2 linked regions of the Bradyrhizobium diazoefficiens genome follow. The protein of the gene in region 2 interacts with the protein of the main gene of each other region in a pairwise test. Links are inferred from orthologs where the notes say so. Each region holds a gene or a part of one and is shown on either strand. Other genes may lie near its edges. The genes, in order: JJB99_RS21640 and JJB99_RS02435.

Region 1 (14,485 bases), 4.0 Mb from region 2 along the record:
AGTCCGCAAGCCTTCGCCGGCTTGCGCGCGGCCGGACGCAAGGTCTGGAATCCGAAGGCGGCGTTGATGGTGGTTGACCACGTCAATCCCACGTCCGCCCGGCGCACCCGCGCGATGCCCGATGGCGCGGCGGCACGGCAGGTCGACTATTTCGCCGAGAACGCCCGGGATTTCGGCATCGAATATTTCGACATCCTCGATCCGCGCCAGGGCATCGAGCATGTCGTCGCCCCCGAGCAGGGACTGGTCATGCCGGGCATGGTGATCGCGGCCGGCGACAGCCACAGCACGGCCTATGGAGCGTTCGGTGCACTCGGCTACGGTATCGGGACGTCCGACATCGAGCATTATCTCGCGACCTCGACGGTCCGCTATCGCCGGCTCAAGACGATGCGCGTGCAGTTGACCGGCCGTACGCCGCTCGGCCTCACCTCCAAGGACATCGTCATGGAGGTGATCCGGCGGATCGGTGCCGACGGCGCCGCCGGATACGCGGTGGAGTTCAGTGGTCCCATCGTCTCGGACATGAGCGTCGAGAGCCGGATCGTGATGTCGATCATGATCGTCGAGGCGGGCGCGCGTGGTGTCGTGATCGCGCCGGATCAGAAAGTGCTGGACTATCTGGAAGGCCGTCCGCGCTCGCCGAAGGGCGAGATGTGGGAGCGGGCGGCCAGGAGCTGGCTGGCACTGGCCTCGGATCCCGATGCCCGGTTCGACCGCGAGGTCACGCTCGACGTATCCGAGGCGGCACCCTTGGTGACCTGGGGCACGAGTCCCGACCAGGCGATCGCGGTCACCGACAGTGTGCCTGATCCCGTGGGTGGGCCCGATCGCAAGGCCGCGGCCACGCGCGCGCTGAGCTATATGGGCCTGACGCCGGGCACGCCCATTCAATCCATACCGATCGACTTCGCCTTCATCGGGTCCTGCACCAATTCGCGCATCGAAGACTTGCGCGATGCAGCCGCAATCTTTCGCGGCCGCAGCGTCGCGGCCGGCGTGCGCGCGATCGTCGTGCCCGGCTCCACCCAGGTCAGAGCGCAGGCCGAGGCGGAGGGGCTTGCAAAGGTGTTCATCGACGCCGGCGTGGAATGGCGCCAATCCGGCTGCTCGATGTGCCTTGCGATGAACGACGACGTGCTGAGGCCTGGAGAGCGCTGCGCCTCCTCGACCAACCGCAACTTCGAAGGCCGCCAGGGACCTGGCGCGCGCACGCATCTGATGAGCCCGGCGATGGTGGCGGCGGCAGCCGTCACCGGGCGCATCACCGACGTTCGCTCGATGCTGGGAGGGCTGCGCCAATGACGCCGTTCGATCAGGTCACGGGCGTGGCCGCGCCGATGATGGCGCCGAACGTCGACACCGACGTCATCATGCCGAAAATGTTCCTCAAGGGCGTGGACCGCAGCGGGCTCGGCGAGGGCGCTTTCAACCTGCTGCGCTTTAGCGGCGGCAAGCCCAATCCGGACTTCGTTCTGAACCAGGACGGCTATCGCGACGCCTGCTTTCTCGTGGTCGGCCCGAATTTCGGCTGCGGCTCGAGCCGCGAGCATGCGGTGTGGGGACTTCAGCAGCTCGGCATCCGCGCACTCATCGGCACCAGCTTTGCCGGCATCTTCAACGACAATTGCGCCAATAACGGTCTGTTGACGATCGCTCTCGAGGCCGGCGTCGTAGTCGGGCTCGCCGCCGTCGTGGCCGACCGCTCGCGCAACGACGTCACGATCGACCTTACGGCGCAGACGATCCAATTCGACCGCGGCCGCCGCGCGATCGTGTTCGACATCGAGCCGGCGAGGAAGGAAGCCTTTCTGACGGGCCGCGATTTCATCGCCTCTACGCTTGTCTTCGCCGACGATATCCGCGCCTTCGAGGCGCGGCATCGCACGGAGAATCCCTGGATCGTCTGACCTGCACGACCTCGCGCGCGGCGCTGATCGCCGCGCCACGAATAAATCAATGACAAACAGCGGAGGGACCCTTGGTAGACACGACATATCGCCCGGCTGAAGCGCCGGAGGCTGCTGCTCCGGTGAAGCTTGCCCGCCTCAAGATCGGTCCGTTGCCCGGCGGCATCTACCTCGCCGCCGCGCTCGTCTGTGCAGCGGCTGTCCATTTCGGCAAGCTGCCGAACGATGTGATCGGCGGTCTATTGGTCCTGATGCTGCTTGGCTTCCTGCTCGGCAAGCTCGGCCAGACCATACCGGTCCTGAAGCAGATCGGCGGCACGGCCATCCTCTGCCTGTTCGTGCCGTCGGCGCTGGTGAGCTACGGTCTGATGCCCGACGCAGCGCTGAAGGCGATCACGACCACGTTCCGCACGGCCAACTTCCAATATTTCTTCATTGCTTGCCTGGTCGCGGGCTCGATCCTGGGGATGCCCTATCGCGTCCTCGTTCAAGGCTTCATTCGCATGTTCGTCCCGCTCCTGGTCGGTACGATCGCGGCGGTCTCGGCGGGGATCGCCATGGGGCTGCTGTTCGGTCACAGCCCGAAGGACACGTTCTTCTTCGTCATCATTCCGATCCTTGGTGGCGGTCTTGCAGAAGGCGTCCTGCCGCTCTCGATCGCCTATGCGGAGATGTTGCAGCGGCCGCAGGCCGAGCTCGTTGCGCAGATGGTGCCGGCGGCTCTTCTCGGCAATGTCGTCGCGATCGTCAGCGCGGGCCTGCTGGCTCGGCTTGGTGAGAAGCGCGGCAATCTCAATGGGAGGGGGATGCTGGTCAGGACGGGAGACGATGACATTCTCGGCGAAGCGCGGCCGGACCAGCCGATCGATCTCGCTTTGCTCGGCGCGGGCATCGTCCTGTCGTCCACGCTGTTCGTGCTCGGAATGGTGCTGGCGCCGGTGACGGGGATTCCCGGTCCGATCATGATGATCATCGCGGCGGTGGCACTGAAGCTGGCCAGGATCCTGCCGGCCGAGATGGAGCTCGGCGCCTATCAAATCAACAAGTTCATGTCGACCAACCTGACCTTCGCCATCCTGGTCGCGATGGGAACGCTGCTGGTGTCGTGGCAGCAACTCGTCGCGTCCTTCAATCCCGGCTACATCATGATCTGCACGGCCGCCGTTCTGGCGATGATCGCGTCGGGATTCTTCGTCGGCAAGTGGCTGAACATGTATCCGGTCGAGGCGGCGATCGTGACCGCGTGCCACTCGGGCCTCGGCGGGACCGGTGATGTCGCCATTCTCGGCGCCGCCGATCGCATGGGCCTGATGGCATTCGCCCAGATCTCCACCCGCGTCGGCGGCGCGATCATGATCGTGATCGCGACGCTGTTGATGAAATCGATGTCTTGATAGAGGCCGCGCCTTCGTTCGCGACAAATATTCCAGGGAGACTCTCATGCGTGACTTCGAACAGGCCCAATCGCACGCCGATCCATCGAAGATCGGGCTGACGCGCCGCCATTTGATGTCGATGGCGCTGACAACGGGTGCCTTCGGTTCGGCAATGCTGGCACCCGAGGCTCTTGCTCAGGAGAATAATGCCGTGAACACGGACCAGATTCAAAAGCTGCTGCCAGGGTTTCGCCAGATGCGCCTCAAGACGAGTGGGGCCGAGATCAATACGCTCGTGAAAGGCGAGGGACCGCCGCTTCTGCTGCTGCACGGACACCCGCAGACAGTCGCGTGCTGGCACAAGGTGGCCCCCACGCTTGCAGAGCGATTCACCGTGGTGCTGGCTGATTTGCGCGGCTACGGCGACTCGAGCAAGCCCGAAGGCGGCAAGGACAGTATCGGATATTCCAAGCGCGAGATGGCGCGGGATCAGGTCGAGGTGATGCGCGCGCTCGGTTTTGACCGCTTCCAGGCGGTGGGCCACGATCGCGGCGGGCGCGTTCTCCATCGCCTCCTGCATGATCACCCGGATGCCGTTTCCAAGGCCGTTCTGCTGGACATCGCGCCGACCGCGACGATGTATGCCAAGGTGAACAAGGAGTTCGCCACGCGTTACATGTGGTGGTTCTTTCTCATTCAGCCGGCGCCGCTCCCGGAAACCTTGATCGGCAACAATCTCGAGTTCTACCTGCAGGCTCATATCAACAAGCAGAACAAGACGCCCGGCGCGATCGACCCGATTGCTTTCGAAGAGTACCGCCGCTGCTACACCCGCGAGACCCTGCATGCGGTGTGCGAGGACTATCGCGCCGCTGCCGGAATCGACCTGATCCACGATGAAGCCGATTCCGACAGCAAGATCGGTTGTCCGCTGCTGGTGCTGTGGGGCGCAAAGGGCGTCGTCGGATCGAGCTACGATGTACTCGATACATGGCGCGCCAAGGCCAACGACGTCCGAGGCGAAAGCCTGCCCTGCGGTCACTATCTGCCGGAAGAAGCGCCGGAACTATTGGTAGAGAAGCTCAACGCTTTTTTCACCTGATCGCAGAGCCGCGGTGGGCGCCGCCAGCCCTGCAAAGCCAATCTCGTTCAATCCTTAACTTGTCGGTATAAAAATACCTGTACTTTGCATGGGGTTGTTTCTCCAGTTTGCTGGTGCGGGGCTCACTGCCGAGGCGTTACCCCGCCGCCTCCTCAAACTGCGTGCTCGCCTCAAGCCATTGTTCCTCCGCGCGCGCCAGCGCGTCGGCGGCATTGGCGCGCGCCTTCGACAGCTGCGCGGCTTGCTTGGGATCGCGGGTGAAAATGTCGGGCAAAGCGAGGGCGGTGTCGATCTTGGCGATGATGTCGCTGACGCGGGCGATCTCGGCCTCGGCTTCGGCGATGCGCCTCCTCAGTGAGCCGCGATTGTCCGGCTTCGGGCGCTGCGGCTTCTCGCTCGCAGCGCTGCGCTCGCGCGGAGAGGCTTCCGCATTGCGCGCGGACAGTACCAGGCGGCGGTACTCGTCGAGATCGCCGTCATAATTGGTCACGGTGCGGTCGGCGACGATCCAGAGCCGGTCGGCGCAGGCCTCGATCAGATAGCGGTCGTGCGAGACCATGATCACCGCGCCGGGGAATTCGTTGATGGCCTCGGCCAGCGCGGCGCGGCTGTCGATGTCGAGATGGTTGGTCGGCTCGTCCAGGATGATCATGTTGGGGCCAAAGAAGGTGGCAAGTCCCAGCAGCAGCCGCGCCTTCTCGCCGCCCGAGAGTTTTCCCACTCTGGTGTCGGCGGCCTTGCCGGAGAAGCCGATCCCGCCGGCGCGTGCCCGCACTTTTGCCTCGGGCGCGTCGCCCATCAGCTTGCGGACGTGGTCGTAGGCCGAGGCGTCCTCGTTCAATTCGTCGAGCTGGTGCTGCGCGAAATAGGCGATCGACAGCTTGTCGGCGCGCGTCACCTTGCCGGAGAATGGCGCGAGCCGCCCGGCGAGCAGCTTGACCAAGGTCGACTTGCCGTTGCCGTTGGCACCAAGCAGCGCGATGCGGTCGTCATTGTCGATGCGGAGCGTCACGCGGCTCAGCACCGGGGTCGCCGGGTCGTAGCCGACAGAGGCGTTGTCTACCGCGATGATCGGCGGCGACAGAATTTTTTCAGGTGCGGGGAAGGTGATCTCGCGGACGTCTTCGGTGACCAGCGCCGTGATCGGCTTCAACCGCTCCAGCATTTTGACACGGGACTGTGCTTGCCGCGCTTTCGAAGCCTTGGCCTTGAAGCGGTCGACGAAGGCTTGCAGGCGGGCGCGTTCGGCTTCCTGGCGCTTGACGGCTTTCGCATCGAGCAGCTCGCGCGCGGCGCGCTGCTCCTCGAACGAGGAATAGCTGCCTTTGTAGAGCGTGAGCTTGCCGCGCTCCAGATGCAGGATCTGGTCGACCGAGCTTTCCAGCAGGTCGCGGTCGTGGCTGATCACGATCACCGTGCGCGGATAATGCGCGAGGTGGTCCTCCAGCCACAGCGTGCCTTCGAGGTCGAGATAGTTGGTGGGCTCGTCGAGCAGCAAGAGGTCAGGGGCGGCGAACAGCGTCGCAGCGAGCGCAACCCGCATGCGCCAGCCGCCGGAGAATTCCGCGCAGGGACGAAGCTGATCGGCGGCGGAGAAGCCGAGACCGGAGAGGATCGCGGCGGCACGTGCGGGCGCCGAATGTGCGTCGATGTCGACGAGCCGGGTCTGAATCTCCGCGATGCGGTGCGGGTCGGTCGCGCATTCGGCCTCGCGCAGCAGCGCGTCGCGCTCGAGATCGGCCTTGAGCACGACCGCGATCAGGCTTTCCGGGCCGTTCGGTGCTTCCTGCGCGAGACTGCCGACACGCCAGCGCGGCGGCAGCGTCACCGAGCCGTGCTCGGCCGCGAACTCGCCACGGATCACCTTGAACAGGGTCGACTTGCCGGTGCCGTTGCGTCCGACCATGCCGACGCGCGATCCGGGCGTGATCTGCACGGAACTCTGGTCAATCAGAAGGCGTCCGGCGAGGCGGATGGAGAGGTCGGTGATGGCAAGCATGCGGCCTTGTCACCGCAAGGCGCCTCGAACGCAACCCGTTTTTCGGTGAGGGCTACGCTTCGCGAATCACATCAGTGCGGATCGCGCTCGCGCCGCCTCAGCTCATCGAGGAGCTGCTCGAGATGCGTCGGCAGCCGAGGGTCGGGGCGGATGCTCTGCTGCAGCCGTTCGCCCACGGCGTCGCAAATCGAGCGGCTGGTGCGCCGGTCGATGTGTTCGCTGTCATTGGCAAAAGGCCCAGCCATTGCGCGGTTCCGTGTGCTCCAGGTAACGACACGGTACCAAGTCATTGCCGCCAAAATAGTTTCGCCGACCGCGGGGCATTCCCGGTATTCTCGTCAAAATTGCATGAACTCGCGCAGTATCGGCGCAGATACAAAGCCCCCGGCGCAGGGGGGAACGCCGGGGCTTCGCTTAGAAGGTACCCTGGGGGAAGGTACCTCGAGAAAGGTGCTGTCGGGCTCAGTAGCAGCGGTTGATCAGCCGCCAGCGCGGTCCCCATGGGGTCGGGACCAGCCGGCGCACATAGCAGCCGCCATAGCCGTAGGCGACGACCGGGGCGCCGACATAGAAGCGCGGTCCACCCCAGCCCCAGCCGTGATGCCAGCCGCCACCGTGCCAGCCCCAGCCGCCATGCCAGTGAGCGGAGGCGGAGGTCGGTGCCAGCGCGGCACCCAGCGCAACCGCGGTGACGGCGGCAAGCGAAAGTTTCCTCAACATGGTGATCTCCTCAAAACTGCCGGCGCGGGGCTATCGCGCCGATGAAAAGGCCGCCGAAACGGTCTGCCCGATGATCGGGCTTTGGTTTCGATAGGCCCAACGTTACGCCTGTGAAGCTGAACCGAACCCTGACGGGGGTTTCAGATTGGGTTCATCTGGGTGAAATTGTTGTAATTCATGTTGGAATAGGAGGCCGGGCGCCTGTGGCGAAGCGCCTGTGGGGGCGCCTTGGGGGTCGCTTGCCGTCCGGCGAAGGCGCCGATATAAGCCCGGCAACTCCGAACCACCGCTTTCTTCTCAAGGACAAGATTATGGCCATCGAACGCACGTTCTCGATCATCAAGCCCGACGCCACCGCGCGTAACCTGACCGGCGCCGTCAACGCCGTGATCGAGAAGGCGGGCCTGCGCATCGTCGCGCAGAAGCGCATCCGCATGACCAAGGAACAGGCCGAGACCTTCTACGCCGTGCACAAGGCGCGCCCGTTCTTCGGCGAACTGGTCGAGTTCATGACCTCGGGCCCGGTGGTCGTCCAGGTGCTGGAAGGCGAGAACGCCGTCGCCAAGTATCGCGACGTGATGGGCGCGACCGATCCGTCCAAGGCGGCCGACGGCACCATCCGCAAGCTCTACGCAAAGTCGATCGGCGAGAACTCGGCGCACGGCTCGGATGCGCCGGAGACCGCCGCGATCGAGATCGCGCAGTTCTTCTCGGGCAACGAGATCGTCGGCTGATCCGTCAGCCAGCCTAAAGCGCGATGAAGGTCATCGCGCTTTAGGCTATTGTTTGAGCATTCGGAAAACCGCTTCGCACTTTTCCGGATCATGCTTTAAGTCGACGGGGAAGGACTGATTGTGAACTGGCTCTGGCAGATCTTCGATCCCGCTACGATCGGGGCATTCTTCACCCAGTTCCGCAACGAGATGTCCGAACCGACCTTCTGGATTGCGCTCGGCAAGATCATCTGGATCAACATCCTGCTCTCCGGCGACAACGCGCTGGTGATTGCGCTCGCCTGCCGCGGCCTCACGCCGCGGCACCGGCTCTGGGGCATGACCCTCGGCGCCGGCGCGGCCGTGCTGCTGCGGATCATCTTCACCGGCATCGTCGCGAGCCTGATGGAGCTGCCGTATCTCAAGCTCGTCGGCGGTCTCGCGCTGATCGTGATTGCGGCAAAACTCTTGGTGCCCGAAAACGAGGACGAGGAGGGCGTCGAGTCCGCCTCGCATCTGTGGCAGGCGGTGCAGATCGTCGTCGTCGCCGACATCGTCATGAGCCTGGATAACGTCATTGCGGTCGCGGCTGCCGCCAATGGCAGCGTGCCGCTGCTGATCCTCGGCCTTGCCATCAGCGTGCCGCTGATCGTCGCCGGTGCGGCGCTGATCATGGCGCTGTTGGCAAAGCTGCCGGTGCTGGTCTGGGCCGGTGCGGCGCTGCTCGGCTGGATCGCGGGCGAGGTGATCGCGACCGACCCAGGCGTCGCGCCGAAGCTGCACACCCTGTTGGACGGCCCGCTGGGCGCCTCGCTGGACAGCATGCTCGCCAGCTTGCATATCCCGCCGCAATTCGCCCATGGCGGGGCAGGCGGCGAATATTTCTGCGCAGCGCTCGGCGTCGTCGTCGTGCTGGTCGTCGGCTCGATCTGGCGCCGGCGCAGTCTCGGCCAGGCCGCACTCGAATCCTCCGAGCGCCACGCCAAGGCGTCGGCGGAATAGTTCTCTAATCTACCGCCGCACGATCGAGCCGTTGCGGCCGATCAGGCGGGCGAGCTGGCGGAAGCGGCTGCCGACGCGGTCGGCGACGATGTCGCCGAGCCGGTGCTCGAACACCAGCATCAGATTGCGGTCCTGGCTGCGGAAATGGGTGGCCGGCAGCACGCCCGGACGCGCGGCCGAGATCAGATGCGCGACGCGGAACGCCGCGCCGAGCAGGCGGGCGCGATCGAGCTGGGCTGGCGTCAGCAGCTCCTGCGTGGTGGCCGGCGGCTGGTTTTCTTCGCTTAAGCCCGCATAGCGATAGAACACGGACAGGCCGACGAAGGCGCGTTCGGTGTGGGTGATCGCGCCGAAATTGGCGTTGACGACGAGGCTCAGCGTCTGCTCGCCGCGATGATCCGGGTGCACGCGCCAGCCGATGTCGGAGAGCAGGCAGGCGGTGTGGCGAAGGCGGCGATCCTCCGGCGTCTCACGCAGCTTCACCACGCGCGCCAGGCGGTCGGTCCAGGCAATCAGCTCGCGGGCGTGTCTGGCCGAGCGCGACAGCAGCTGGTTCAGCTCCTCGGCGGCGCAGATCAGTCCGTCCTTGTTGCGCTCGGACTCCGTCAGCTTCTCGTGCAGCAGGCCTTCGCGCACGCCGAAGGTCGAGAACACGATGGTCTTTGGCTTTGCCACGCGGATGATGTGCTCGAGCACCAGCGCTGCATAGGTGAGGAGCGGGCGGCGGGCATCGGCGACGACCTCGATGTCGGCGAGCGTGTTGCTGGCGGCAAGACGGCGCAGCCGGCGAGAAAAGTCGAGCGCCTCGGCGGCCGGAATCGAATAGCCGTGCATCACCTGGAGCGGATAGCCGCTCTGGATGATGTGGATGCGCGCGAGCGCGCGCCAGGTGCCGCCGACGGCGTAGAAGGTGCGGCCGCGGCCCGCGGCGAGCAGCTCGACCTCGTCGATCTCCTCGCGCACGATGCGGTCGGCGCGCTTGATCGATTTGTGCGCGAGGTCCTGGAGCGCGAGGCCGCCGAGCGGCAGCGTCACGCCGCTACGCACTCTGTTCTTGCGCACGTCGATCAGTTCGAGCGAGCCGCCGCCGAGATCGCCGACGATGCCGTCGGGATGATGGATGCCGGAGATCACGCCGAGCGCCGACAGCCGCGCCTCGCGCGGGCCGGACAGGATCTCGATCTTCACCGCGCAGATCCGCTCGGCCTTGGCGATGAAGTCCGGGCCGTTGGAGGCGTCGCGGCAGGCCGCGGTCGCGATCGCGAACACGCGGCCGACCTGCATCACGCGGCACAGCGCACGGAATCGCTTCAGCGACGTCAGCGCCTTGTCGACCGCGTCAGGCGCGAGCAGGCCCGTGCTCTGCACCTCGCGCCCGAGGCCGCACAGCGTCTTCTCGTTGAAGATCGGAATGAGGCTTCGCGTCAGTCCTTCATAGACGACGAGACGGACCGAGTTGGAGCCGATGTCGATGACCGCGACGCTCGAGCCGCGCTTGCGCGGCCGCTTCACGTCGACGGTCCCGGATCAGGATTGATGACGTTCATTACGGCGCGTGAGGCGGCGCGGCGAGGATTCCTTGAGCGACTTTCCACGGCCAGACAGACTCGGATTTGTCATGAAGTAGTTGTGCACGTTGAAAGGCTCCTCGCCCTTCGCGGCCTTCATACGCGTTGAGGACCCGTCCGGCAACAATTGCCAGCTCTGCTCATTGTCCTTCAGATTCGCGACCATGATCTGTTCGAGAACCTGCTGATGCACCGTGGGATTTTGCAGCGGACACAGCACCTCGACGCGGCGGTCGAGGTTGCGCGGCATCATGTCGGCCGAGGAGATATACACAGCCGCTTTCGCGCTCGGCAGGCCCTGACCCATGCCGAAGCAGTAGATTCGGCCGTGTTCCAGGAAGCGTCCGATGATCGACTTGACCCGGATATTCTCCGACAGACCGGGGATGCCGGGCCTGAGGCAACAGATGCCGCGCACCACGAGCTCGACCTGCACGCCGGCTTGCGAGGCTTCATAGAGCGCGTCGATGATGTCGGGATCGACCAGCGCATTCATCTTCATCCAGACCGCACCGGGACGGCCGTGCTGCGCATGCGCAGTCTCGCCCTGGATGTGCTCGATGATGCGCTTGCGCAAGGTCAGCGGCGACACCGCCATCTTCTCCAGATCGCTCGGCGCGGCATAGCCGGTGATGAAGTTGAATACGCGCGCGGCGTCGCGGCCGATGGTCGGATCGGAGGTGAAATAGGAGAGGTCGGTGTAGATGCGTGCGGTGACCGGATGGTAATTGCCGGTGCCGGTGTGGACGTAAGTGGTGAGACTGCCGCCCTCGCGGCGCACCACCATCGAGAGCTTTGCGTGCGTCTTCAATTCGAGGAAGCCGTAGACCACCTGCACGCCAGCGCGCTCGAGGTCGCGCGCCCAGCGGATGTTGGCTTCCTCGTCGAAGCGCGCCTTCAACTCGATCAGGGCGGTGACGGACTTGCCGGCTTCGGCAGCCTCCGCGAGCGCGCGCACGATCGGCGAGTTGTTGGAGGTGCGATAGAGCGTCTGCTTGATCGCGACGACATCAGGGTCGCGCGCGGCCTGCTGCAGGAACTGCACGACCACGTCGAAGGATTCGTAAGGATGATGGACGATGAGGTCCTTCTGGCGGATCGCGGCGAAGATGTCGCCGCCGTGCTCGCGCACGCGCTCGGGATGGCGCGGCACGTAGGGGGTGAATTCGAGGTCGGGCCGGTCGAGGCGGGTGAGTTGCGAGAGCTCGTTCATGGCGAGCACGCCGTCGACCAGGAACACCTCGTCATCGGCCGCCGACAGCGCGTGCTGCACGAAGCTGCGCAGCTCCTCCGGCATCTTGCCGTCGATCTCGAGCCGGATCACCGATCCGCGGCGGCGGCGCTTCAGCGCGGTCTCGAACAGGCGGACGAGGTCTTCGGCCTCTTCCTCGATTTCGAGCTCGGAGTCGCGGATGATGCGGAAGGCGCCCTGGCCGTGCAGATTGTAGCCGGGGAACAGGCGGTTGATGAACAGGCCGGTGGCCTGCTCCAGCGAGATTAGCCGCACCTTGCCCTCGGCGGGCAGGCGGATGAAGCGGTCGATCTTGCCGGGCATGCGGATCAGCGCGTTCATCTGCTTGCCGTCGGCCTCCCGCGTCAGCTGGAGCGCCATGGTGAAGCCGAGGCTCGGAATGAACGGGAAGGGATGGGCCGGGTCGATCGCGAGCGGCGTCAGCAGCGGGAACACGTTGTTGAGAAAGTAGTCCTCGATCCAGGTCCGCTCCGCCTTGGTGACGTCCTTGCCGTCGACCAGGACGATGCCGACATCGGCCAGTGTGGCGCGCAGATCGCGCCAGATCGCCTGCTGGTCAGAGGCGAGCTGGGAGACGGTGCGGTTGATCAGCGCGAGCTGCTCAGACGGCGTCAGGCCGTCAGGCGCACGTTCGGCAATGCCCTCGCGCACCTGGGCCTTGATGCCGGCGACGCGGACCATGAAGAACTCGTCCAGGTTATTCGCCGATATCGACAGGAATCGCACCCGCTCCAGCACGGGATGGCTGGGATTGACCGATTCCTCGAGAACGCGGCGATTGAAATGCAGCCAGGACAGCTCGCGATTGATGAACCGCTCGGGGCTTGAGGCGATCGCCGGCAGGCCTTCGGCCTCGGGAGCTTTTTCTTTAGTTTCAACGGCTTGCGCTGATTCCATGAGAAGTCGATCCATCCAGTTCGCCCCACTTTGCGACTTATGCGCAAAAACCGGCGGGAGCATGTGTTAGTGCGATGACGTTTCGATGACATTGATGTTCCGCCGCCCGCCGCGTCAAGCGGCCCTGGTCGGAGCGGGCACCTCAGGCATCCCGGAGCAGCTCCGCGGCCAGCGCCCTCGTGACGGGACGGCCGAGCCGGAGGGCCTCGCTGTCGAGCAACTCCACCGCCTGCCGGGCGGCGGCCGAAGACCGCTCCAGGCGGGTGGCGAGGTAGCTGACCACGCTCTCGTCCACCGTGAGCTGGCGGTCGGCGCAGAACTTGACGATCAGGCCGCGGAACAGCTGGTCGTCGGGGGGCAGCAGCTGGACCACGGGCACGGCGCGCAGGCGCGAGCGCAGGTCGCGCAGCTCGATCTCGAGCGATGCCGGCACCTCGCGTCCGGAGAAGAGGACGTAGGCGCCGTCCTCGCGGGCAAGGTTCATGAGGTGGAAAAGGGCACGCTCGTCAAAATCCCCGGCCTTGAGATCCTCGACCACCAGCGCGCCGGTGGCGAGCGCGCCCGGAACGTCTGCGGCAGTCAGCGTATCGGCCATGGTCGAGCGGGCGCCTGATAGCTCGGCCCAGATCGCGGCGAGATGGCTCTTGCCGCTGCCTTCCGGGCCGGTCAGCCACATGATCCGGTTCGGCCATTCCGGCCAGCCGTCGATCAACGCAAGGCCAGCGGCGTTGGCCGGACCTTCGAGAAAATTGTCCCGGCTCAGGCTCTCCGCATGCGGAAGCGAAAACGCCAATTGTCGGGGATGAACGCGGCCTGCCACGCTTGCTTTGCTCCATGCCGGCGCGCCGGCTGCGTTTGATGAGATTCGATTTGATCGAGCGGGAGTTGGCCTTTTGCGGGGGCCAAGTCCTCAACTCACAAGTCCTCGACTCACAAAGTCCCAGCTCATTTGCCGTCGATCGTGCTCATGTGCCGCAGCCACTCGACGAGATAGAGCGACACGGAAGAGAGCGTGAACACCGTGACCAATCCCATCAGGATCATATCATAGGGCGCCGGCTTGAAGCCGAAGGCAAGCGCCGCCAGCACCAGGGCCGCATAGGCGACCTGGGCGACTGTGTTTAGCTTGGATACTTTCGACGGTTTCATCTCGACCGGCTTGTCGAACAGCCAGGATACCATCACCGCCGCCACGATCATGATGTCGCGTGACACCACAAGGATCACGATCCAGCGCGGGATGTCGCCCCAGATGCCGAGCGCGAGATAGATCGACACCAGCAGCGCCTTGTCGGCGAGCGGGTCGAGCAGGGCGCCGAGCTCGCTCGCCATGTTGAAGCGCTTGGCCAGGAAGCCGTCGACGGCGTCGCTGATGCCGGCAATCAGGAAGACCGCGAACGCGACCTCCATTTGGCTCGACACGATGGCCCAGACGATGATCGGGACCAGCATGATGCGGCCCAGGGTAATGACGTTCGGAATACTCACACGGCGCTTCCCGGCACCCGACCTGACTTCGAATCCGGCCTCCAAGAGGCCGAACCGGTTGATATCTCTACATAGTATAGGGCGGGGCGCCACGCTTGCCATTGCGCGTCCCCGGAATTCGACGTAACCAGCCGCAAACCCACTGGAAATCGGGCATGACCGACCGCAAAAACGGCCTCACTTACGCCGATTCAGGCGTCGATATCGACGCGGGCAACCGCCTGGTCGACCTGATCAAGCCGATGGTGCGCGCCACGGCACGTCCCGGCGCCGACGCGGAGATCGGCGGCTTCGGCGGCCTGTTCGACCTCAAGGCGGCTGGTTTCAAGGACCCGGTCCTGGTTGCCGCCACGGACGGCGTGGGAACCAAGGTCAAGATCGCGATCGAGACCGGCCTGCATGGCGGGATCGGCATCGACCTCGTCGCCATGAGCGTCAACGACCTCGTGGTGCAGGGC
Region 2 (15,115 bases):
GGCAATGGCAAGTGCGCTTCTTCCACATACCGATCGGCATCATCGACCAGAAAACACGCAGGCTGCGGCGCTGCGCTAGCGCAGCGCCGCAGCCGACCAAACCATGAACGATTGTTACCTATCCATCCGGTCTGTTTTGTTACCCATCCATCCGCTGGACAGAGGGGGGTGCCACACGGGGATTCCCTCGATTGCCTAAAAGCATCTTGTGGCTCTCACTCACACCTTTTCCGGGGCTACCCCCTCCCCTGCCCTCCCCCACAAGGGGGGAGGGAGCGCAGGGTGCCTCGCGGCGGCAGTCCTTACAAAAAGCTCTGCGGGTCGACGTCCACCTCTAGCTTTTGATTGCCAGTCGGCTTCGGGCAGACCGCGAGCCAGTTGCGCAAATAGTCCGAGAGATCGAAGCCGCGCGCCGATTTCACCAGGATGCGGAAGCGGTAGCGGCCCTTGATGACGGCGAGCGGGGCTTCCGCCGGGCCCAGCACCACCACGCGCTCGTCGCGCGGCGCGAGCGTCACGAGGCGGCGGCCAAAACCTTCGGCACTCGGGCGGTCGCCGGCGGAGATGATCAGGCTCGCGAGGCGTCCGAACGGCGGATAGAGCGTCTTCTCGCGCAGATCGATCTCGCTGTCGTAAAAGGCCTCGCGGTCGCAGGCGATCAGCGCTTTCATCACGGGATGATTGGGCTGGTGGGTCTGGAGATAGCCGACGCCGCGGCCCTGCTCGCGGCCGGCGCGGCCGATCACCTGGTTGAGCAATTGCCAGGTGCGTTCCGCCGCGCGCGGATCGCCGTTGGAGAGGCCGAGATCGGCGTCGACCACGCCGACCAGATTCAACCGCGGAAAATTGTGGCCCTTGGCCACGAGCTGCGTGCCGATGATGATGTCGACGCGGCCCTGCGCGATCTCGGCGAGCTCGCTCCGCATGGTCTCGATCGAGGTGATGAGATCGCTCGACAGCACCATGGTGCGCGCTTCGGGGAACAGCGCGGCGGCCTCTTCTTGCAAACGCTCGACGCCGGGACCGACTGCGACCAGCGATTCCTCGGCCGAGCAGTTCGGACAGATATGCGGGCGCGGCACCGAGAAGCCACAATGATGACAGACGAGGCGCTGGCGGAATCTGTGATCGACCAGCCAGGCATCGCAGATGGTGCAGGCGAAGCGATGGCCGCAGGCGCGGCACAGCGTCAGCGGTGCGTAGCCGCGGCGGTTGAGGAACAAGAGCGCCTGCTCGCGCCGCTCGATCGCGGTCCTGATTTCGCCAGCAAGCCGCGGCGAGATATAGCGGCCGCGCGCGGGCGGCTCGCGGCGCATGTCGATGGCTTCGATATGCGGCATGTGCTGGCCGCCGAAACGCGAGGGCAACGCAATGCGCTGATAGCGGTTCTTGCGCGCATTGACCTCGGATTCGACCGAGGGCGTCGCCGAGGCCAGCACGACCGGGATCTTTGCGATATGCGCGCGCACCACCGCCATGTCGCGGGCGTGGTAATGCACGCCCTCATCCTGCTTGTAGGCCTGATCGTGCTCCTCATCGACCACGATGAGACCGAGGTTGGCATAAGGCAGAAACAGCGCCGAGCGCGCGCCGACCACGACCGGCGCTGAGCCCTCGGAGATTGCTGCCCAATTGCGCGCGCGGGTGCGCGGCGTCAGCTCGGAGTGCCATTCGATCGGGCGCACGCCGAAGCGCTGCGCAAAGCGGTCGAGGAACTGGCCGGTGAGCGCGATCTCCGGCATCAGGATCAGCGACTGTTTTCCGCGGCGGATCGCTTCAGCGACCGCTTCGAAATAGACCTCGGTCTTGCCGGAGCCGGTGACGCCATCGAGCAGCGCGACGTGGAAGGTGCCGTTGGCCGCAAGGGCGCGCATCGTATCGACCGCGGCGCGCTGCAGCTGTGTGAAATCCGGCCGGCCAAAATCCGGATCGGGGCTAGGTGGCGGCGGAGGCGGCGGCATCGGCTCGACCGTCAGCGTGCCTTCGTCGACGAGGCCGTCGATCACGCCGGCGGAAACGCCGGCCTCCTTGACGACTTCCGACTTGCCGTGCAGCAGCCGGTCCGACAACAGCTCGATCACGCGCTGCCGCGCCGGCGTCAGCCGTTTTGGCGGATCACCAGTCAAGCGTACGCCGGCGCGGACCCGCTCGGGGCCGAGGTTCTCGCCCATGCGCAGGCACATGCGCAGCACCATCCCGCGCGGGCTCAGCGTGTAATTCGCGACCCAGTCGACGACCTGGCGCAGCTCTGGCTTGAGCGGCGGGACGTCGAGCTTCTCGCTGACCTCCTTGAGGCGGTTGTGCAGGCGCGGATCCGGATTGGCGTTTTCGGCCCAGACCACGGCGAGCACCTCGCGCGGCCCGAGCGGCACGCCGACGAGATCGCCGGCCTTCAGCTCCATCCCGCGCGGCACCTTGTAGGAATAGGTCTGGTCGAGCGCGACCGGCACCAGCACGTCGACCATGCGGGTCGCGGTGGCGGGGGCGGCGTTGCTGCGCGACGAATGATCCATCAATGGGCTTTGGAGGGAGAATCGGAACCTTGGGCGTTCAGGCTAGCGGCCCGAGGCGGCCTTAGCGAACGATAAACGGGTGTGATGCGATATACTGTGCGGAATCATTCCGTCCAGAGCGCATGAGCAAAGCGGCCGCCCCCCAAATCGAGCTCGCCAGCGCCGATCCCTCGATCGCGCAGGAGATGACGCGCTGGCTGGCGCATCTCGGCGCCGAGCGGCGGCTGTCGCCGAAGACGCTCGAGGCCTATGGCCGCGACTTGCGGCAGTGCCTGGATTTCCTTTGCAGCCATTGGGGCGAGCGCGTGACGCTGGCGCGCTTCGCCGCGCTCGAAGCCACCGACATCCGTGCCTTCATGGCGATGCGCCGCGCCGACGACATCGCCGGCCGCTCGCTGATGCGCGCGCTGGCGGGCCTGCGCTCGTTCGGCCGCTTCCTCGAGCGCGAGGGCAAGGGCAAGGTCGGCGCACTCACGGCCATCCGCGCGCCGAAGGTCGCCAAGAGCCTGCCAAAGCCGCTGCCGATGGCATCGGCCAAGCGCCTTGCCGATGCCGACGAGCGCGCCGGCGAGGACCGCGAGACCTGGATCCTGCTGCGCGACGCCGCCGTGATGGCGCTGCTCTATGGATCGGGCCTGCGCATCTCCGAGGCGCTGGGCCTGAAGCGCCGCGAGGTGCCGCGGCCCGGCGAAGGCGACGTGCTGATCGTGACGGGCAAGGGCAACAAGACCCGCATGGTGCCGGTGCTGCAAAACGTGCTGGCGCTGGTGCAGGACTACGTTGCGATGTGCCCGTATCCACTGCCCGCCGAGGGCCCGATCTTTGTCGGCGCGCGCGGCGGCCCCTTGAGCCCGCGCATCATCCAGCTCGCGATGGAGCGGCTGCGCGGCGCGCTCGGCCTGCCCGACAGCGCGACGCCGCACGCGCTGCGCCATTCCTTTGCCACGCATCTACTGTCACGCGGCGGCGATCTGCGCGCCATCCAGGAATTGCTCGGCCACTCCTCGCTCTCGACGACGCAGGTCTATACCGGCATCGATTCCGAGCGGCTGCTGGAAGTCTATGCCAGCGCGCATCCGCGGCGGTGAACGGACGCTGAACCGGCGCGCAATTGCCGCCGAATCCTGACATGAAGCTGTCACAGCCTGCGTGCCTCTTGCGCCGGTCGCACGGTTCGGTCAATCGTTGATAAACAGGCAGGAGGGATTGATGAGCGCACATGAAAGCATGGAGCATGCCGAGCACGCCGAACACGCGTCCGGCTCGAACAAGAAGATCGCCCTTCTGATTGCCGTGCTGGCGCTGTTCCTGGCGATCTCGGAGACGCTCGGCAAGGGCGCGCAGACCGAATCGATCAGCAAGAACGTCGAGGCCGCCAATCTCTGGGCGTTCTTCCAGGCCAAGAGCATCCGCCGCACCGTGGTCGCGACCGCGGCCGAACAGGGCAAGCTCACGCTGGCTGGTACGGCCGACGACGCCCAGAAGGCGGCACTGCAGAAGCAGATCGACGACTGGACCAAGACCGCGCAGCGCTACCGTTCCGAGCCCGAGACCGGCGAAGGCACCGAGCAGCTCGCCGAGAAGGCCAAGCACGCCGAGCACGAGCGCGACGAGGCGACCGCGAAATACCATCACTTCGAGCTGGCGTCCGCCGCTTTCCAGATCGGCATCGTGCTGGCCTCGGCCACCATCATCACCAGCATGATCGCGCTCGCCTATGTCAGCGGCGTCCTGACGCTCGCCGGCCTCGTCATGACCGCGCTTGGCCTGTGGTGGCCGCATCTGCTGCATTTGCATTGAGGGTTGAGGCGGTACACGCGCCGCCACACAAACAGTGTCATGCCCCGCGAAGGCGGGGCATCCAGGACGCCGCGGCCTATCGGCTCCATCACTGCCGTCACGGCGTACTGGGCGGATTCAATCGCTCGTCGCAACACGCTGTGTATCGCTCACTCGGAGCAATTGGTCGAGAGTTTCCGCTGGTGTTTTCCAGCCTAGGGTTTTCCTAGGCCTGGTATTGAGAGCAAGAGCGACGCCCTCAAGGTCATCGGCGTTGTGCATGCTGAGATCGGTCCCTTTGGGAAAGTACTGGCGCAGCAACCCATTGGTGTTCTCGTTGGTGCCGCGCTGCCATGGGCTATGAGGGTCGCAGAAGTAGACCTGCACGCCTGCGTCAATTCTCAGACGTGCATGCTGAGCCAACTCAGCTCCTTGATCCCAGGTCAGCGACCGGCGCAGTTGCTCGGGCATGGTGAAGATTGCGCGGGTGATGGCGTCGCGCACGGCTTCAGCGCCATGTCCGGCGAGTGCAGATCCTTTCACCCCAGCTTCCCGTTCCTGGTCCGTCATACGCGGCAGATGCAACAGGATGGTAAAACGGGTCGTACGCTCCACCAGGGTGCCGATCGCGGAGCTTCCCAGACCCATAATGAGGTCACCTTCCCAGTGGCCCGGCACCGCGCGATCAGCGGCCTCCGCCGGACGCTGACTGATCATGATCTCGGAAGGAATGAAGCTTCGGCCTTTACGGACGCGCGCTCTCGGCATCCGCAATGCCCGCCCGGTGCGCAAGCAGGCCGTCAGTTCGCGGCGCAAAGCTCCTCGACCCTGCACATAAAGCGCCTGATAGATCGCCTCGTGACTGATGCGCATCGCCTCATCCTCGGGAAAGTCGAGCCGAAGTCGCCGAGAAATCTGTTCGGGGCTCCATGCCCTCGCCCAGCGTCGGTTTTGCCGATGCACAGCCCGGCGTCCCTTCCACACGACCTTCGGGCCAACGAGGAGTTCCCCGTCCGGCTTGGCGATCATACCGGCAAGCCTGTCCTGCACATAATCCCGCAGGGCCGGATTGACGGCCAACTTCGCCAACTTGGGCCGTCGGGCAGACCGATCAGCGTGCCATTGTGCTGTGGTCGCTCGGTACTCTGGAGCACCGTGGCGGCGCGCCACATTGCGCCGGAGTTCACGAGAGATCGTGCATGGAGGCCGATCGAGCCGACGAGCGATCGCTCGCACCCCATGACCCTGTGCACGCAAGATGGCAATCTCCTCACGTTCCGCGAACGAGAGGTAGCGCTCCGATGCAGGCTTGGACGACCGCGATAAATGTGTTGGCGGCATACCGCCTGCCCTCCGGAACCAGCGTACTCCGATCGCCGGCGACACCCCGGCCTCAACCGCAGCATCCTCGCTCGATCGTCCCGAAGCAATCGCAGCCCAGAACGGTCTGTAATGCCTTCGTAGCGCCTCTCGGGGCCGACCTGATCGCACATAGTTCTCCATCGCAACCTCCTTTGCTGAAGTGTTGCGACGAGCGGTTGAAGCCGCCCTGGATCGCCCGGTCAAGCCGGGCGATGACGGCGAGTGTGTGGCGAAAGCGAGTCTGCGGCGGACGCTCAGCGCGCCTCGTGCACGCTCTTTCTGAAACGCTGGATCAAGCGCAGCGTGCGGGCGGACCAGCCTTCGCCATTACCGCTGATCAGCTCCCTGATCCGCTGCTTGACCGGGTCGACCAGCAGGTGCGCCTTTGCACGCAGCTTCAAGACGAGCTCATACAGCCGCTCGAACCAGCGCATCTCCAAGAGCTTGTCGCGGGTGACGTCGAACACGAAGGCGGTGACGCCGACGCCGAGCAGCTTTGCGAACAGGAACGTGGATACGCCGGTCAGCCAGTATTCATGGGTGAGCAAATACAGCCCGATCAGCTTGAGCGGAAACAGCGGGATGATCGGCACCACGAACACGATCAGCGTCATGGCCGGAGGCAGCGCATCGACGCGCTCCGTGAGCCATTGCTTGAAGCGCGCGAGCGGAATGGCTGCGACGACCTTTGCAACGATCGGCTCGAGATGGTCCCACAGCCAGGCTTCGATCAGGAAGATGATCGCCAGCAGGACCCAGACCGGTTGAAGAAGGCGGCGCAGCATATGTTTCCCGCCCGATTCGGCGCTGGGCGCGTAGCTACATATGGATGGCCCGCTTGCCCACCGCAAGCGCGGCTTCCTTAATGGCCTCGGAGCGGGTCGGATGCGCGTGGCAGGTGCGGGCGAGATCTTCTGCACTGCCGCCGAATTCCATGAGGACGCAGGCTTCGTGGATCATTTCGCCGGCCTCGATGCCGACAATGTGCACGCCGAGCACGCGATCGGTCTTCGCATCTGCGAGAATCTTCACAAAGCCATCAGTGGTCTGGTTGACCTTGGAACGGCCGTTGGCGGTAAAGGGAAACTTGCCGACGGTGTAGGCGACGCCCGCCTGCTTCAGCTCCTCCTCGGTCTTGCCGACGGAGGACACTTCCGGCGTGGTATACACGACGCCTGGGATAACGTCGTAGTTCACGTGGCCGGCCTGGCCCGCGATGATCTCCGCAACGGCCACGCCTTCATCCTCGGCCTTGTGCGCGAGCATGGGACCGGCGACGACGTCGCCGATGGCATAGACGCCCCTAAGGCTGGTGGCGAAATGCGGATCGATCTGGACGCGGCCGCGATTGTCGAGCGCGACACCGGCTTCCTTGAGGCCAAGACCGTCGGTGTACGGCACGCGGCCGATGCAGACGAGCACGACGTCGGCTTCCAGCGTCTCGGCAGTGCCACCGGCGGCAGGCTCGACCGTCGCCTTCAGCGTCTTGCCTGAGGTATCGACGGCCGTGACCTTGGCGCCGAGCTTGAACGAAAAGCCCTGCTTTTCCAGAATACGCTGGAACTGCCTGGCGATCTCGCCATCCATGCCGGGCAGGATACGGTCCAAAAATTCGACAACGACGACGTCGGCGCCCAAGCGATGCCAGACCGAGCCGAGCTCGAGGCCGATCACGCCGGCGCCGACGATGAGGAGCTTGCCGGGCACCTTGTCCAGCGACAGCGCGCCGGTCGAGGAGACGATGCGCTTTTCGTCGATCTCGATGCCCTTGAGACGCGCGATGTCCGAGCCCGTCGCGATCACGATGTTCCTGGTCTCGACGACCTGCGACTTGCCATCGGCGGAGACTTCGACCTTGCCGGTGCCCAAAATCTTGCCGGTACCCTTGAGCACGTCGATCTTGTTCTTCTTCATCAGGAACTCGACGCCCTTGACGTTGCCGTCGATGCCCTGCTGCTTGAAGTTCATCATCGCCGGCAGATCGAGCTTCGGCGCGGAAACGGAGACGCCCATCTTGGCGAACGAGTGCCCGGCTTCCTCGAACATCTCGGAGGCGTGCAGCAGCGCCTTGGACGGCATGCAGCCGACATTGAGGCAGGTGCCGCCGAGCGTGGCGTTCTTTTCGATCACGGCGACCTTCATGCCGAGCTGGCTGGCGCGCACCGCGCAGACATAACCGCCCGGTCCGGTGCCGATGACGACGAGATCGTAGGTAGCCATGAGAGAAGGTCCCGTGAGTTTAGCGTGATGAGGATGTGTCAGCGTCCGCGCGGCGCGTCAGCGTCCGCCGGACACATCGAGAATGGCTGCGGTGACATAGGACGCCTCGTCCGAGATCAGCCAGACGATGGCGTTGGCGATTTCATCTGCGCTACCGACGCGCTTCATCGGCACCAGATGGGCCAGACGATGGGCGCGGTCGGGCTCGCCACCGGCGGCGTGGATTTCGGTGTCGATCAGTCCGGGGCGAATGCCGGCGACGCGAATGCCTTCGCTGGCGACCTCGTAACCGAGGCCGATGGTGAAGGAATCGATCGCGCCCTTGGAGGCGGCATAATCGACATAGGTATTGGGCGCGCCGAGCTTGGCAGCGACCGATGACAAATTGACGATGACGCCACCCTTGCCGCCGTGCTTGGTCGACATGCGTTTGACGGCTTCGCGCGCGCACAGGATCGAGCCGGTGACGTTGACCGCCATCACGCGTTGGATGCGCTCGGCCGACATCTCGTCGACGCGCACGCCGCTCTTGCCGACGATGCCGCCATTGTTGACGAGGGCCGCTAACGTGCCGAACTTGTCGGCTTGCTTGAACAGCTCGAGGATGTCGCCTTCCTCGGCGACATCGCATTTCACCGCGATGGCCTTGCCGTTGCTGGCCTCGATCTGTGCGACCACTTCGTCGGCAGCCTGCTTGCTGCTGGCATAGCCCACGACGACCCGGTAGCCGCGCGCGGTCGCCGCAAGCGCGGTCGCACGGCCAATGCCGCGGCTGCCGCCGGTGATGACAACGACTTTATCCGTCACGCGCGCCTCCATGGTTCGACACGCGCCGCCGCGTCAGTCGCGACGGCGCTCGCAGAGCATCAGGAATCAGAGATCGAGCACCAGGCGCGCCGGATCTTCCAGGCTCTCCTTGACGCGAACCAGGAAGGTGACGGCTTCCTTGCCGTCGATGACGCGGTGATCGTAGGACAGCGCCAGATACATCATCGGGCGGACCTCGATCTTGCCGCCGACGACCATCGGGCGCTCCTGGATCTTGTGCATGCCGAGAATGCCGGACTGCGGCGCGTTCAGGATCGGGGTCGACATCAGCGAGCCGTAGATGCCGCCGTTGGTGATGGTGAAGGTGCCGCCCTGCATCTCGTCGATCTTGAGCTGGCCGTCACGGGCGCGGCGGCCGAAATCGGCGATGCCCTTCTCGATGTCGGCGATCGACTTGTGGTCGCAGTCGCGCACCACGGGCACGACGAGACCCTTGTCGGTGCCCACGGCGACGCCGATGTGATAATAATTCTTGTAGATCAGGTCGGTGCCGTCGATCTCGGCATTGACGGCCGGGATATCCTTCAGCGCCTGCACGACGGCCTTGGTGAAGAAGCCCATGAAGCCGAGCTTGGAGCCGTGCTTCTTCTCGAACGCGTCCTTGTAGTGCGCACGCAGCGCCATGACGTTGGTCATGTCGACCTCGTTGAAGGTCGTCAGCATGGCCGCGGTGTTCTGCACGTCCTTGAGGCGGCGCGCGATGGTCTGGCGCAGCCGTGTCATCTTGACGCGCTCCTCGCGGGCGGCGTCATCGGCCGGTGACGGCGCACGAACCTGCACGGCGGCGGCGGGCTGGTTGACCGGGGTCGGCGCCGAGGCCGCACGCTCGATCGCGGCGAGCATGTCGCCCTTGGTGACGCGGCCGTCCTTGCCCGAGCCCGGAACGGTCGAGGCATCGACGCCGCTCTCCGCGGAGAGCTTGCGGACGGACGGGGCGAGCGGCGCATCGGCCGGCGGTGCCTTCGGCACGGCGGGCGCAGCAGCCGGCGCCGCGGGCGCCGCAGCAGCAGCGGCAGGCTTGGCGGGAGCGGCCGCGGGCTTGGCAGCGCCGGCGCCTTCGGTGATCTGGCCGAGCAGCGCGCCCACAGCAACGGTTGTGCCATCGGCGGCGATGATCTCGCTCAGCGTGCCGGCGGAGGGTGCCGGGACCTCGATAGTGACCTTGTCGGTCTCGAGCTCCACCAGGGGCTCGTCGACGGCGACCGGGTCGCCGGCCTTCTTGAACCAGCGGCCGATGGTAGCCTCGGTGACGGATTCGCCGAGCGTCGGCACACGAATTTCAGTCATGGTCTTTTCCTCGATCGTTTTTGGCCGTCATCGTCCGCGCAGGCGGACGATCCAGTACTCCGTGACGATCTTGGATCGAACGAACGCCACGGCGTACTGGATGCCTCGCCTTCGCGGGGCATGACAATTGGAATTTCGATTAGCTCAGTGCTTCGTCCAGGAACGCCTTCAGCTGCGCCTGATGCTTGGACATCAGACCAGTCGCGGTCGCGGCGGAAGCGGCGCGGCCGACATAACGCGGACGCCGGCTCGCGCCGTTCACCTGGTTCAGCACCCATTCCAGATAGGGCTCGATGAAGTGCCAGGCGCCCATGTTGCGGGGCTCTTCCTGGCACCAGATCACTTCCGCCTTCTTGAAGCGGGACAGCTCGGCCACCAGCGCCTTCAGCGGCACCGGATAGAGCTGCTCGACCCGCATCAAATAGATGTCGTCGATGCCGCGCTTCTCGCGCTCCTCGTAGAGGTCGTAATAGACCTTGCCGGAGCACAGCACGATGCGGCGGATCTTCTCGTCAGGAACGAGCTTGACCGCCTCGTTCGGCAGCATCTGGGCGTCATCATAGAGGATGCGGTGGAAGGTCGTGCCCTTGGCGAGTTCTTCGAGCCGCGAGACCGCCCGCTTGTGACGCAGCAGCGACTTCGGCGTCATCACGATCAGCGGCTTGCGGATCTCGCGATGCAGCTGGCGGCGCAGCACGTGGAAGTAATTTGCCGGCGTGGTCGGATAGACCACCTGCATGTTGTCTTCCGCGCACATCTGCAAATAGCGCTCCAGGCGCGCCGAGGAGTGCTCCGGTCCCTGGCCCTCATAGCCGTGCGGCAACAGGCAGACGAGACCGGACATGCGCAGCCATTTGCGCTCGCCCGAGGAGATGAACTGGTCGAACACGACCTGTGCGCCGTTGGCGAAGTCGCCGAACTGGGCTTCCCACAGGGTCAGCGTGTTCGGCTCGGCAAGCGAATAGCCGTATTCGAAGCCGAGCACCGCCTCTTCCGACAGCAGCGAGTTGATGACCTCGTAATGGCCCTGCTCGTGGCCGAGATGGTTGAACGGCGTGTAGCGGCTCTCGTCTTCCTGGTCGATCAGGACCGAGTGGCGCTGCGAGAAGGTGCCGCGCTCCGAATCCTGTCCGGACAGGCGGACGTGATGGTTTTCGTTGAGCAGCGTGCAGAACGCCAGCGCCTCGCCAGTCGCCCAGTCGATGCCGGCACCGGTGTCGATCGCCTTGGCGCGGTTCTCGAGGAAACGCTGGATGGTGCGGTGGACGCGGAAACCGTCCGGCACCTTGGTGATCTTGCGGCCGATCTCCTTCAGCGCGGCGATGTCGACGCCGGTAACGCCGCGTCGCGCATCCTCTTCCTGGTCGGCGATCTTGAAGCCCGCCCACTTGCCGTCGAGCCAGTCGGCCTTGTTCGGCTTGTAGGAGGTGCCGGCCTCGAACTCGGCATCGAGCCGCGCGCGCCAGTCGGCCTTGGCCTTGTCGACCTCGCCTTGTGTCATCACGCCTTCGCTGATGAGGCGGCGGGCGTAGAGCTCGAGCGTCGATGGATGCGCCGCGATCCGCTTGTACATCACCGGCTGGGTGAACGCCGGCTCGTCGCCCTCGTTGTGGCCATGCCTGCGGTAGCAGAACATGTCGATGACGACGGGCTTGTGGAATTTCTGCCGGAATTCGGTGGCGACCTTCGCCGCGAACACCACGGCTTCCGGATCGTCGCCGTTGACGTGGAAGATCGGCGCGTCGATCATCTTCGCCACGTCAGACGGGTAGGGCGAGGAGCGCGAGTAGCGCGGATAGGTGGTGAAGCCGATCTGGTTGTTGACGATGAAGTGCACGGAGCCGCCGGTGCGGTAGCCCTTCAGGTCCGACAGGCTGAAGCATTCCGCAACCACGCCCTGGCCGGCGAACGCGGCGTCGCCGTGCATCAAGAGCGGCATCACGGAGATGCGCATGTCAGGGGGATCGCCGTGCTGGTCCTGCTTGGCGCGGACCTTGCCGAGCACCACGGGATCGACGATCTCGAGATGCGAGGGGTTGGCGGTCAGCGACAGATGGATGCGGTTGCCGTCGAATTCGCGGTCCGAGGAGGCGCCGAGGTGATATTTGACGTCGCCCGAGCCTTCGACCGCATCAGGGTTGGCCGAGCCGCCCTTGAACTCGTGGAACAGGGCGCGATGCGGCTTGCCCATCACCTGCGTCAGCACGTTGAGGCGGCCGCGATGCGGCATGCCCAGCACGACTTCCTTCACACCGAGATTGCCGCCGCGCTTGATGATCTGCTCGAGCGCGGGGATCAGCGATTCGCCGCCATCGAGACCGAAGCGCTTGGTGCCGGTGAACTTGGTGTCGCAGAATTTTTCGAAGCCTTCGGCTTCGACCAGCTTCATCAGGATGGCTCTGCGGCCTTCGCGGGTGAACGAGATCTCCTTGTCCGGCCCCTCGATGCGCTCCTGGATCCAGGCCTTCTGCGCGGCATTGCTGATATGCATGAACTCGACGCCGAGCGTCTGGCAGTAGGTGCGCTCGCAGATCGCGGTGATCTCGCGCAAGGTGGCGTATTCGAGACCGAGCACGTGATCGAGGAAGATCTTGCGGTCGAAATCGGCCTCAACGAAGCCATAGGTGCGCGGATCGAGCTCTTCGCGGTTTTTCGGTGCTTCGATGCCGAGCGGATCGAGCTTGGCGTGGAAGTGGCCGCGCATGCGGTACGCGCGGATCAGCATCAGGGCGCGGACCGAATCGCGCGTCGCCTGGAGCACGTCCGCGGAGGAGAGCGCAGCCCCCTTATCGCCTCCCTTGGCCTGCGCCTTGGCGGCGATCTTGGCGCCGACCGCCTTCTCGACCTCCGCCCAGTTGCCGTCGAGGGCGGAGGTGAGGTCGTCCTGCGGGGTCAGCGGCCAGTTGTCGCGCTCCCAGGACGGCCCTTCCGCATTCTTACGGACGTCGGCGGGCTGGTCGTGGAGGCTCTTGAAGAACTCCTGCCACTCGGCGTCGACCGAGGAGGGGTCCTTCTCGTAGCGGGCGTAGATTTCGTCGATGTAGGTGGCGTTGGTGCCCTGCAAAAAGGATGAGAGGGCAAAGGCTGCGTTCGCGTCCTGGCGAGACATACTTGAGTTCCTGGCGATTTTGGTTCGCGCATAACAAACGGCGCTGGCGCTGAGCTCCCCGGCAGAGGCTCAGCGCGACAGGCACCATTTACCCTATTTGCTGCGAAACTTCGCCCGGAAAAGTACGAAGAAGTGAATTAGCCTTTCAACTTTTCGGCAAGCGTATGGCCAAGACGGGCGGGAGACGGGGACACTGTAATCCCTGCGGATTTCATCGCATCCGTCTTGGAACCGGCATCGCCCTTGCCGCCCGAGATGATCGCGCCGGCATGACCCATGCGGCGGCCGGGAGGTGCGGTGACTCCGGCGATGAAGCCGACCATCGGCTTCTTGCGGCCGCGCTTCGCCTCGTCCTTGAGGAACTGGGCGGCGTCTTCCTCGGCGGAACCGCCGATCTCGCCGATCATGATGATCGATTCGGTCTTGGGGTCGGCGAGCAGCATCTCCAGCACGTCGATGAATTCGGTGCCCTTGACCGGATCGCCACCGATGCCGACCGCGGTGGTCTGGCCGAGGCCCTCCTGCGAGGTCTGGAACACGGCCTCATAGGTGAGCGTGCCGGAGCGGGAGACGATGCCGACAGAGCCGGTCTTGAAGATGTTGGCGGGCATGATGCCGATCTTGCACTCGCCGGCGGTCATGACGCCGGGGCAGTTCGGCCCGATCAGGCGCGACTTGGAGCCGGCCAGCGAGCGCTTCACGCGGACCATGTCGATAACAGGAATGCCTTCGGTGATGCAGACGATCAGCGGGATCTCGGCGTCGATGGCTTCGCAGATCGCATCGGCCGCGCCCGGCGGCGGCACGTAGATCACCGAGGCATCGGCGCCGGTCTTCTCGCGCGCCTCCCGGACGGTGTCGAACACCGGCAGGCCCAGATGGGTCGCGCCGCCTTTGCCCGGCGAGGTGCCGCCGACCATCTTGGTGCCATAGGCGATCGCGGCCTCCGAGTGGAAGGTGCCGTTCTTGCCGGTGAAACCCTGGCAGATGACCTTGGTGTTCTTGTCGATCAGGATGGACATGAGGTCTGCTTTCGCGAACTAACGAGTGAATGGTCAGTGGATGCGGCGGTAGACGCCGGTGAGCACGTCGGCCCAGCCTTCCGCATCCGGCGAGAACTGGATCTTCAACGAGTAGGAATCCTCATTGATGATCTCGTAGACGTGGCGCGCGTTGCCGCGGAGCGAGCCGCGCACCAGCGTCAGGGTCTTGCCGACCCAGCCGCCGGACGCGGGCGAGGGCGGCGTGTAGCCGAGCGAATCGTACCAGAACAATTTGTAGGTCCGGTCGTCGCGGTCGTAAGTGAAGATGCCATGGGTGGCGAAGACCTGCTTGCCGTCGCGCATCTGCACCGAGTCCTGGATCAGGTAGAACCCGTTGAGATCCATGCGCGCGACAGTGCGCGAGGTCGCCGGCCCGCCTTCGGTCCAGCGCGACGGGAAGACCATCTCTTCGCCATCCCATTCGCCGGCGAACGCGGCGAGACGCGCGTGCTCTGCAAGCGGAGATGATGCGGCGAGATGGTCTTGGGCCATGGCCTTAGCCTCCCTTGACGGCCTTCACGATCTTCTGCGCGGCGTCGTCGAGATTGTCGGCCGGCACCACGTTGAGGCCGGATTCACGGATGATCTTCTTGCCGAGCTCGACATTGGTGCCTTCGAGGCGGACCACCAGCGGCACGCTGAGGCCGACTTCACGAACCGCAGCCGTGACGCCTTCGGCGATCACGTCGCACTTCATGATGCCGCCGAAGATGTTGACCAAAATGCCCTTCACGTTGGGATCGGCGGTGATGATCTTGAAGGCGGCCGCGACTTTCTCCTTGCTGGCGCTGCCACCGACATCGAGGAAGTTGGCAGGCGCCATGCCGTAGAGCTTGATGATGTCCATCGTCGCCATGGCAAGACCGGCGCCGTTGACCATGCAGCCGATGTTGCCGTCGAGCGTGACGTAGTTGAGGTCGTACTTGGACGCTTCGATTTCCTTGGCGTCTTCCTCGGTCTCGTCGCGCAGCGCG

Evidence for each region.
Region 1: the proteins of JJB99_RS02435 (region 2) and JJB99_RS21640 interact in binary tests that used the Escherichia coli proteins (3 or more experiments, as listed by UniProt). The link is inferred for Bradyrhizobium diazoefficiens from one-to-one orthologs.

The regions. Positions count from the first base shown.
Region 1 is NZ_CP067100.1:4,524,986-4,539,470, reverse strand. What follows is about bases 3,957-6,875. They hold JJB99_RS21640 (ABC-F family ATP-binding cassette domain-containing protein), read right to left. Parts: upstream 6,388-6,875; coding sequence 4,525-6,387; downstream 3,957-4,524. Other genes in these bases: JJB99_RS21630 (sulfur globule protein precursor), read right to left, coding at 6,850-6,875; JJB99_RS21635 (hypothetical protein), read right to left, coding at 6,459-6,632; JJB99_RS21645 (alpha/beta fold hydrolase), read left to right, coding at 3,957-4,388. Also shown: leuC (3-isopropylmalate dehydratase large subunit), read left to right, coding at 1-1,305; leuD (3-isopropylmalate dehydratase small subunit), read left to right, coding at 1,302-1,910; JJB99_RS21650 (2-hydroxycarboxylate transporter family protein), read left to right, coding at 1,982-3,304; more of JJB99_RS21645, read left to right, coding at 3,543-3,956; more of JJB99_RS21630, read right to left, coding at 6,876-7,107; ndk (nucleoside-diphosphate kinase), read left to right, coding at 7,419-7,841; JJB99_RS21620 (TerC family protein), read left to right, coding at 7,962-8,822; ppx (exopolyphosphatase), read right to left, coding at 8,832-10,334; JJB99_RS21610 (RNA degradosome polyphosphate kinase), read right to left, coding at 10,350-12,539; JJB99_RS21605 (DnaA ATPase domain-containing protein), read right to left, coding at 12,682-13,359; JJB99_RS21600 (CDP-alcohol phosphatidyltransferase family protein), read right to left, coding at 13,485-14,027; purM (phosphoribosylformylglycinamidine cyclo-ligase), read left to right, coding at 14,183-14,485. UniProt on the Escherichia coli protein: Genetic data indicate it may be involved in ribosome assembly or function.
Region 2 is NZ_CP067100.1:509,696-524,810, reverse strand. What follows is about bases 9,929-13,477. They hold JJB99_RS02435 (2-oxoglutarate dehydrogenase E1 component), read right to left. Parts: upstream 13,099-13,477; coding sequence 10,129-13,098; downstream 9,929-10,128. Other genes in these bases: sucD (succinate--CoA ligase subunit alpha), read right to left, coding at 13,236-13,477; odhB (2-oxoglutarate dehydrogenase complex dihydrolipoyllysine-residue succinyltransferase), read right to left, coding at 9,929-9,989. In the rest of the region: JJB99_RS02480 (IS481 family transposase), read left to right, coding at 1-107; JJB99_RS02475 (primosomal protein N'), read right to left, coding at 303-2,513; JJB99_RS02470 (tyrosine recombinase XerC), read left to right, coding at 2,636-3,601; JJB99_RS02465 (DUF4337 domain-containing protein), read left to right, coding at 3,723-4,313; JJB99_RS02460 (IS30 family transposase), read right to left, coding at 4,431-5,795; JJB99_RS02455 (hypothetical protein), read right to left, coding at 5,909-6,439; lpdA (dihydrolipoyl dehydrogenase), read right to left, coding at 6,474-7,874; JJB99_RS02445 (SDR family oxidoreductase), read right to left, coding at 7,932-8,693; more of odhB, read right to left, coding at 8,748-9,928; more of sucD, read right to left, coding at 13,478-14,120; JJB99_RS02425 (DUF1579 family protein), read right to left, coding at 14,154-14,633; sucC (ADP-forming succinate--CoA ligase subunit beta), read right to left, coding at 14,638-15,115. UniProt on the Escherichia coli protein: E1 component of the 2-oxoglutarate dehydrogenase (OGDH) complex which catalyzes the decarboxylation of 2-oxoglutarate, the first step in the conversion of 2-oxoglutarate to succinyl-CoA and CO(2).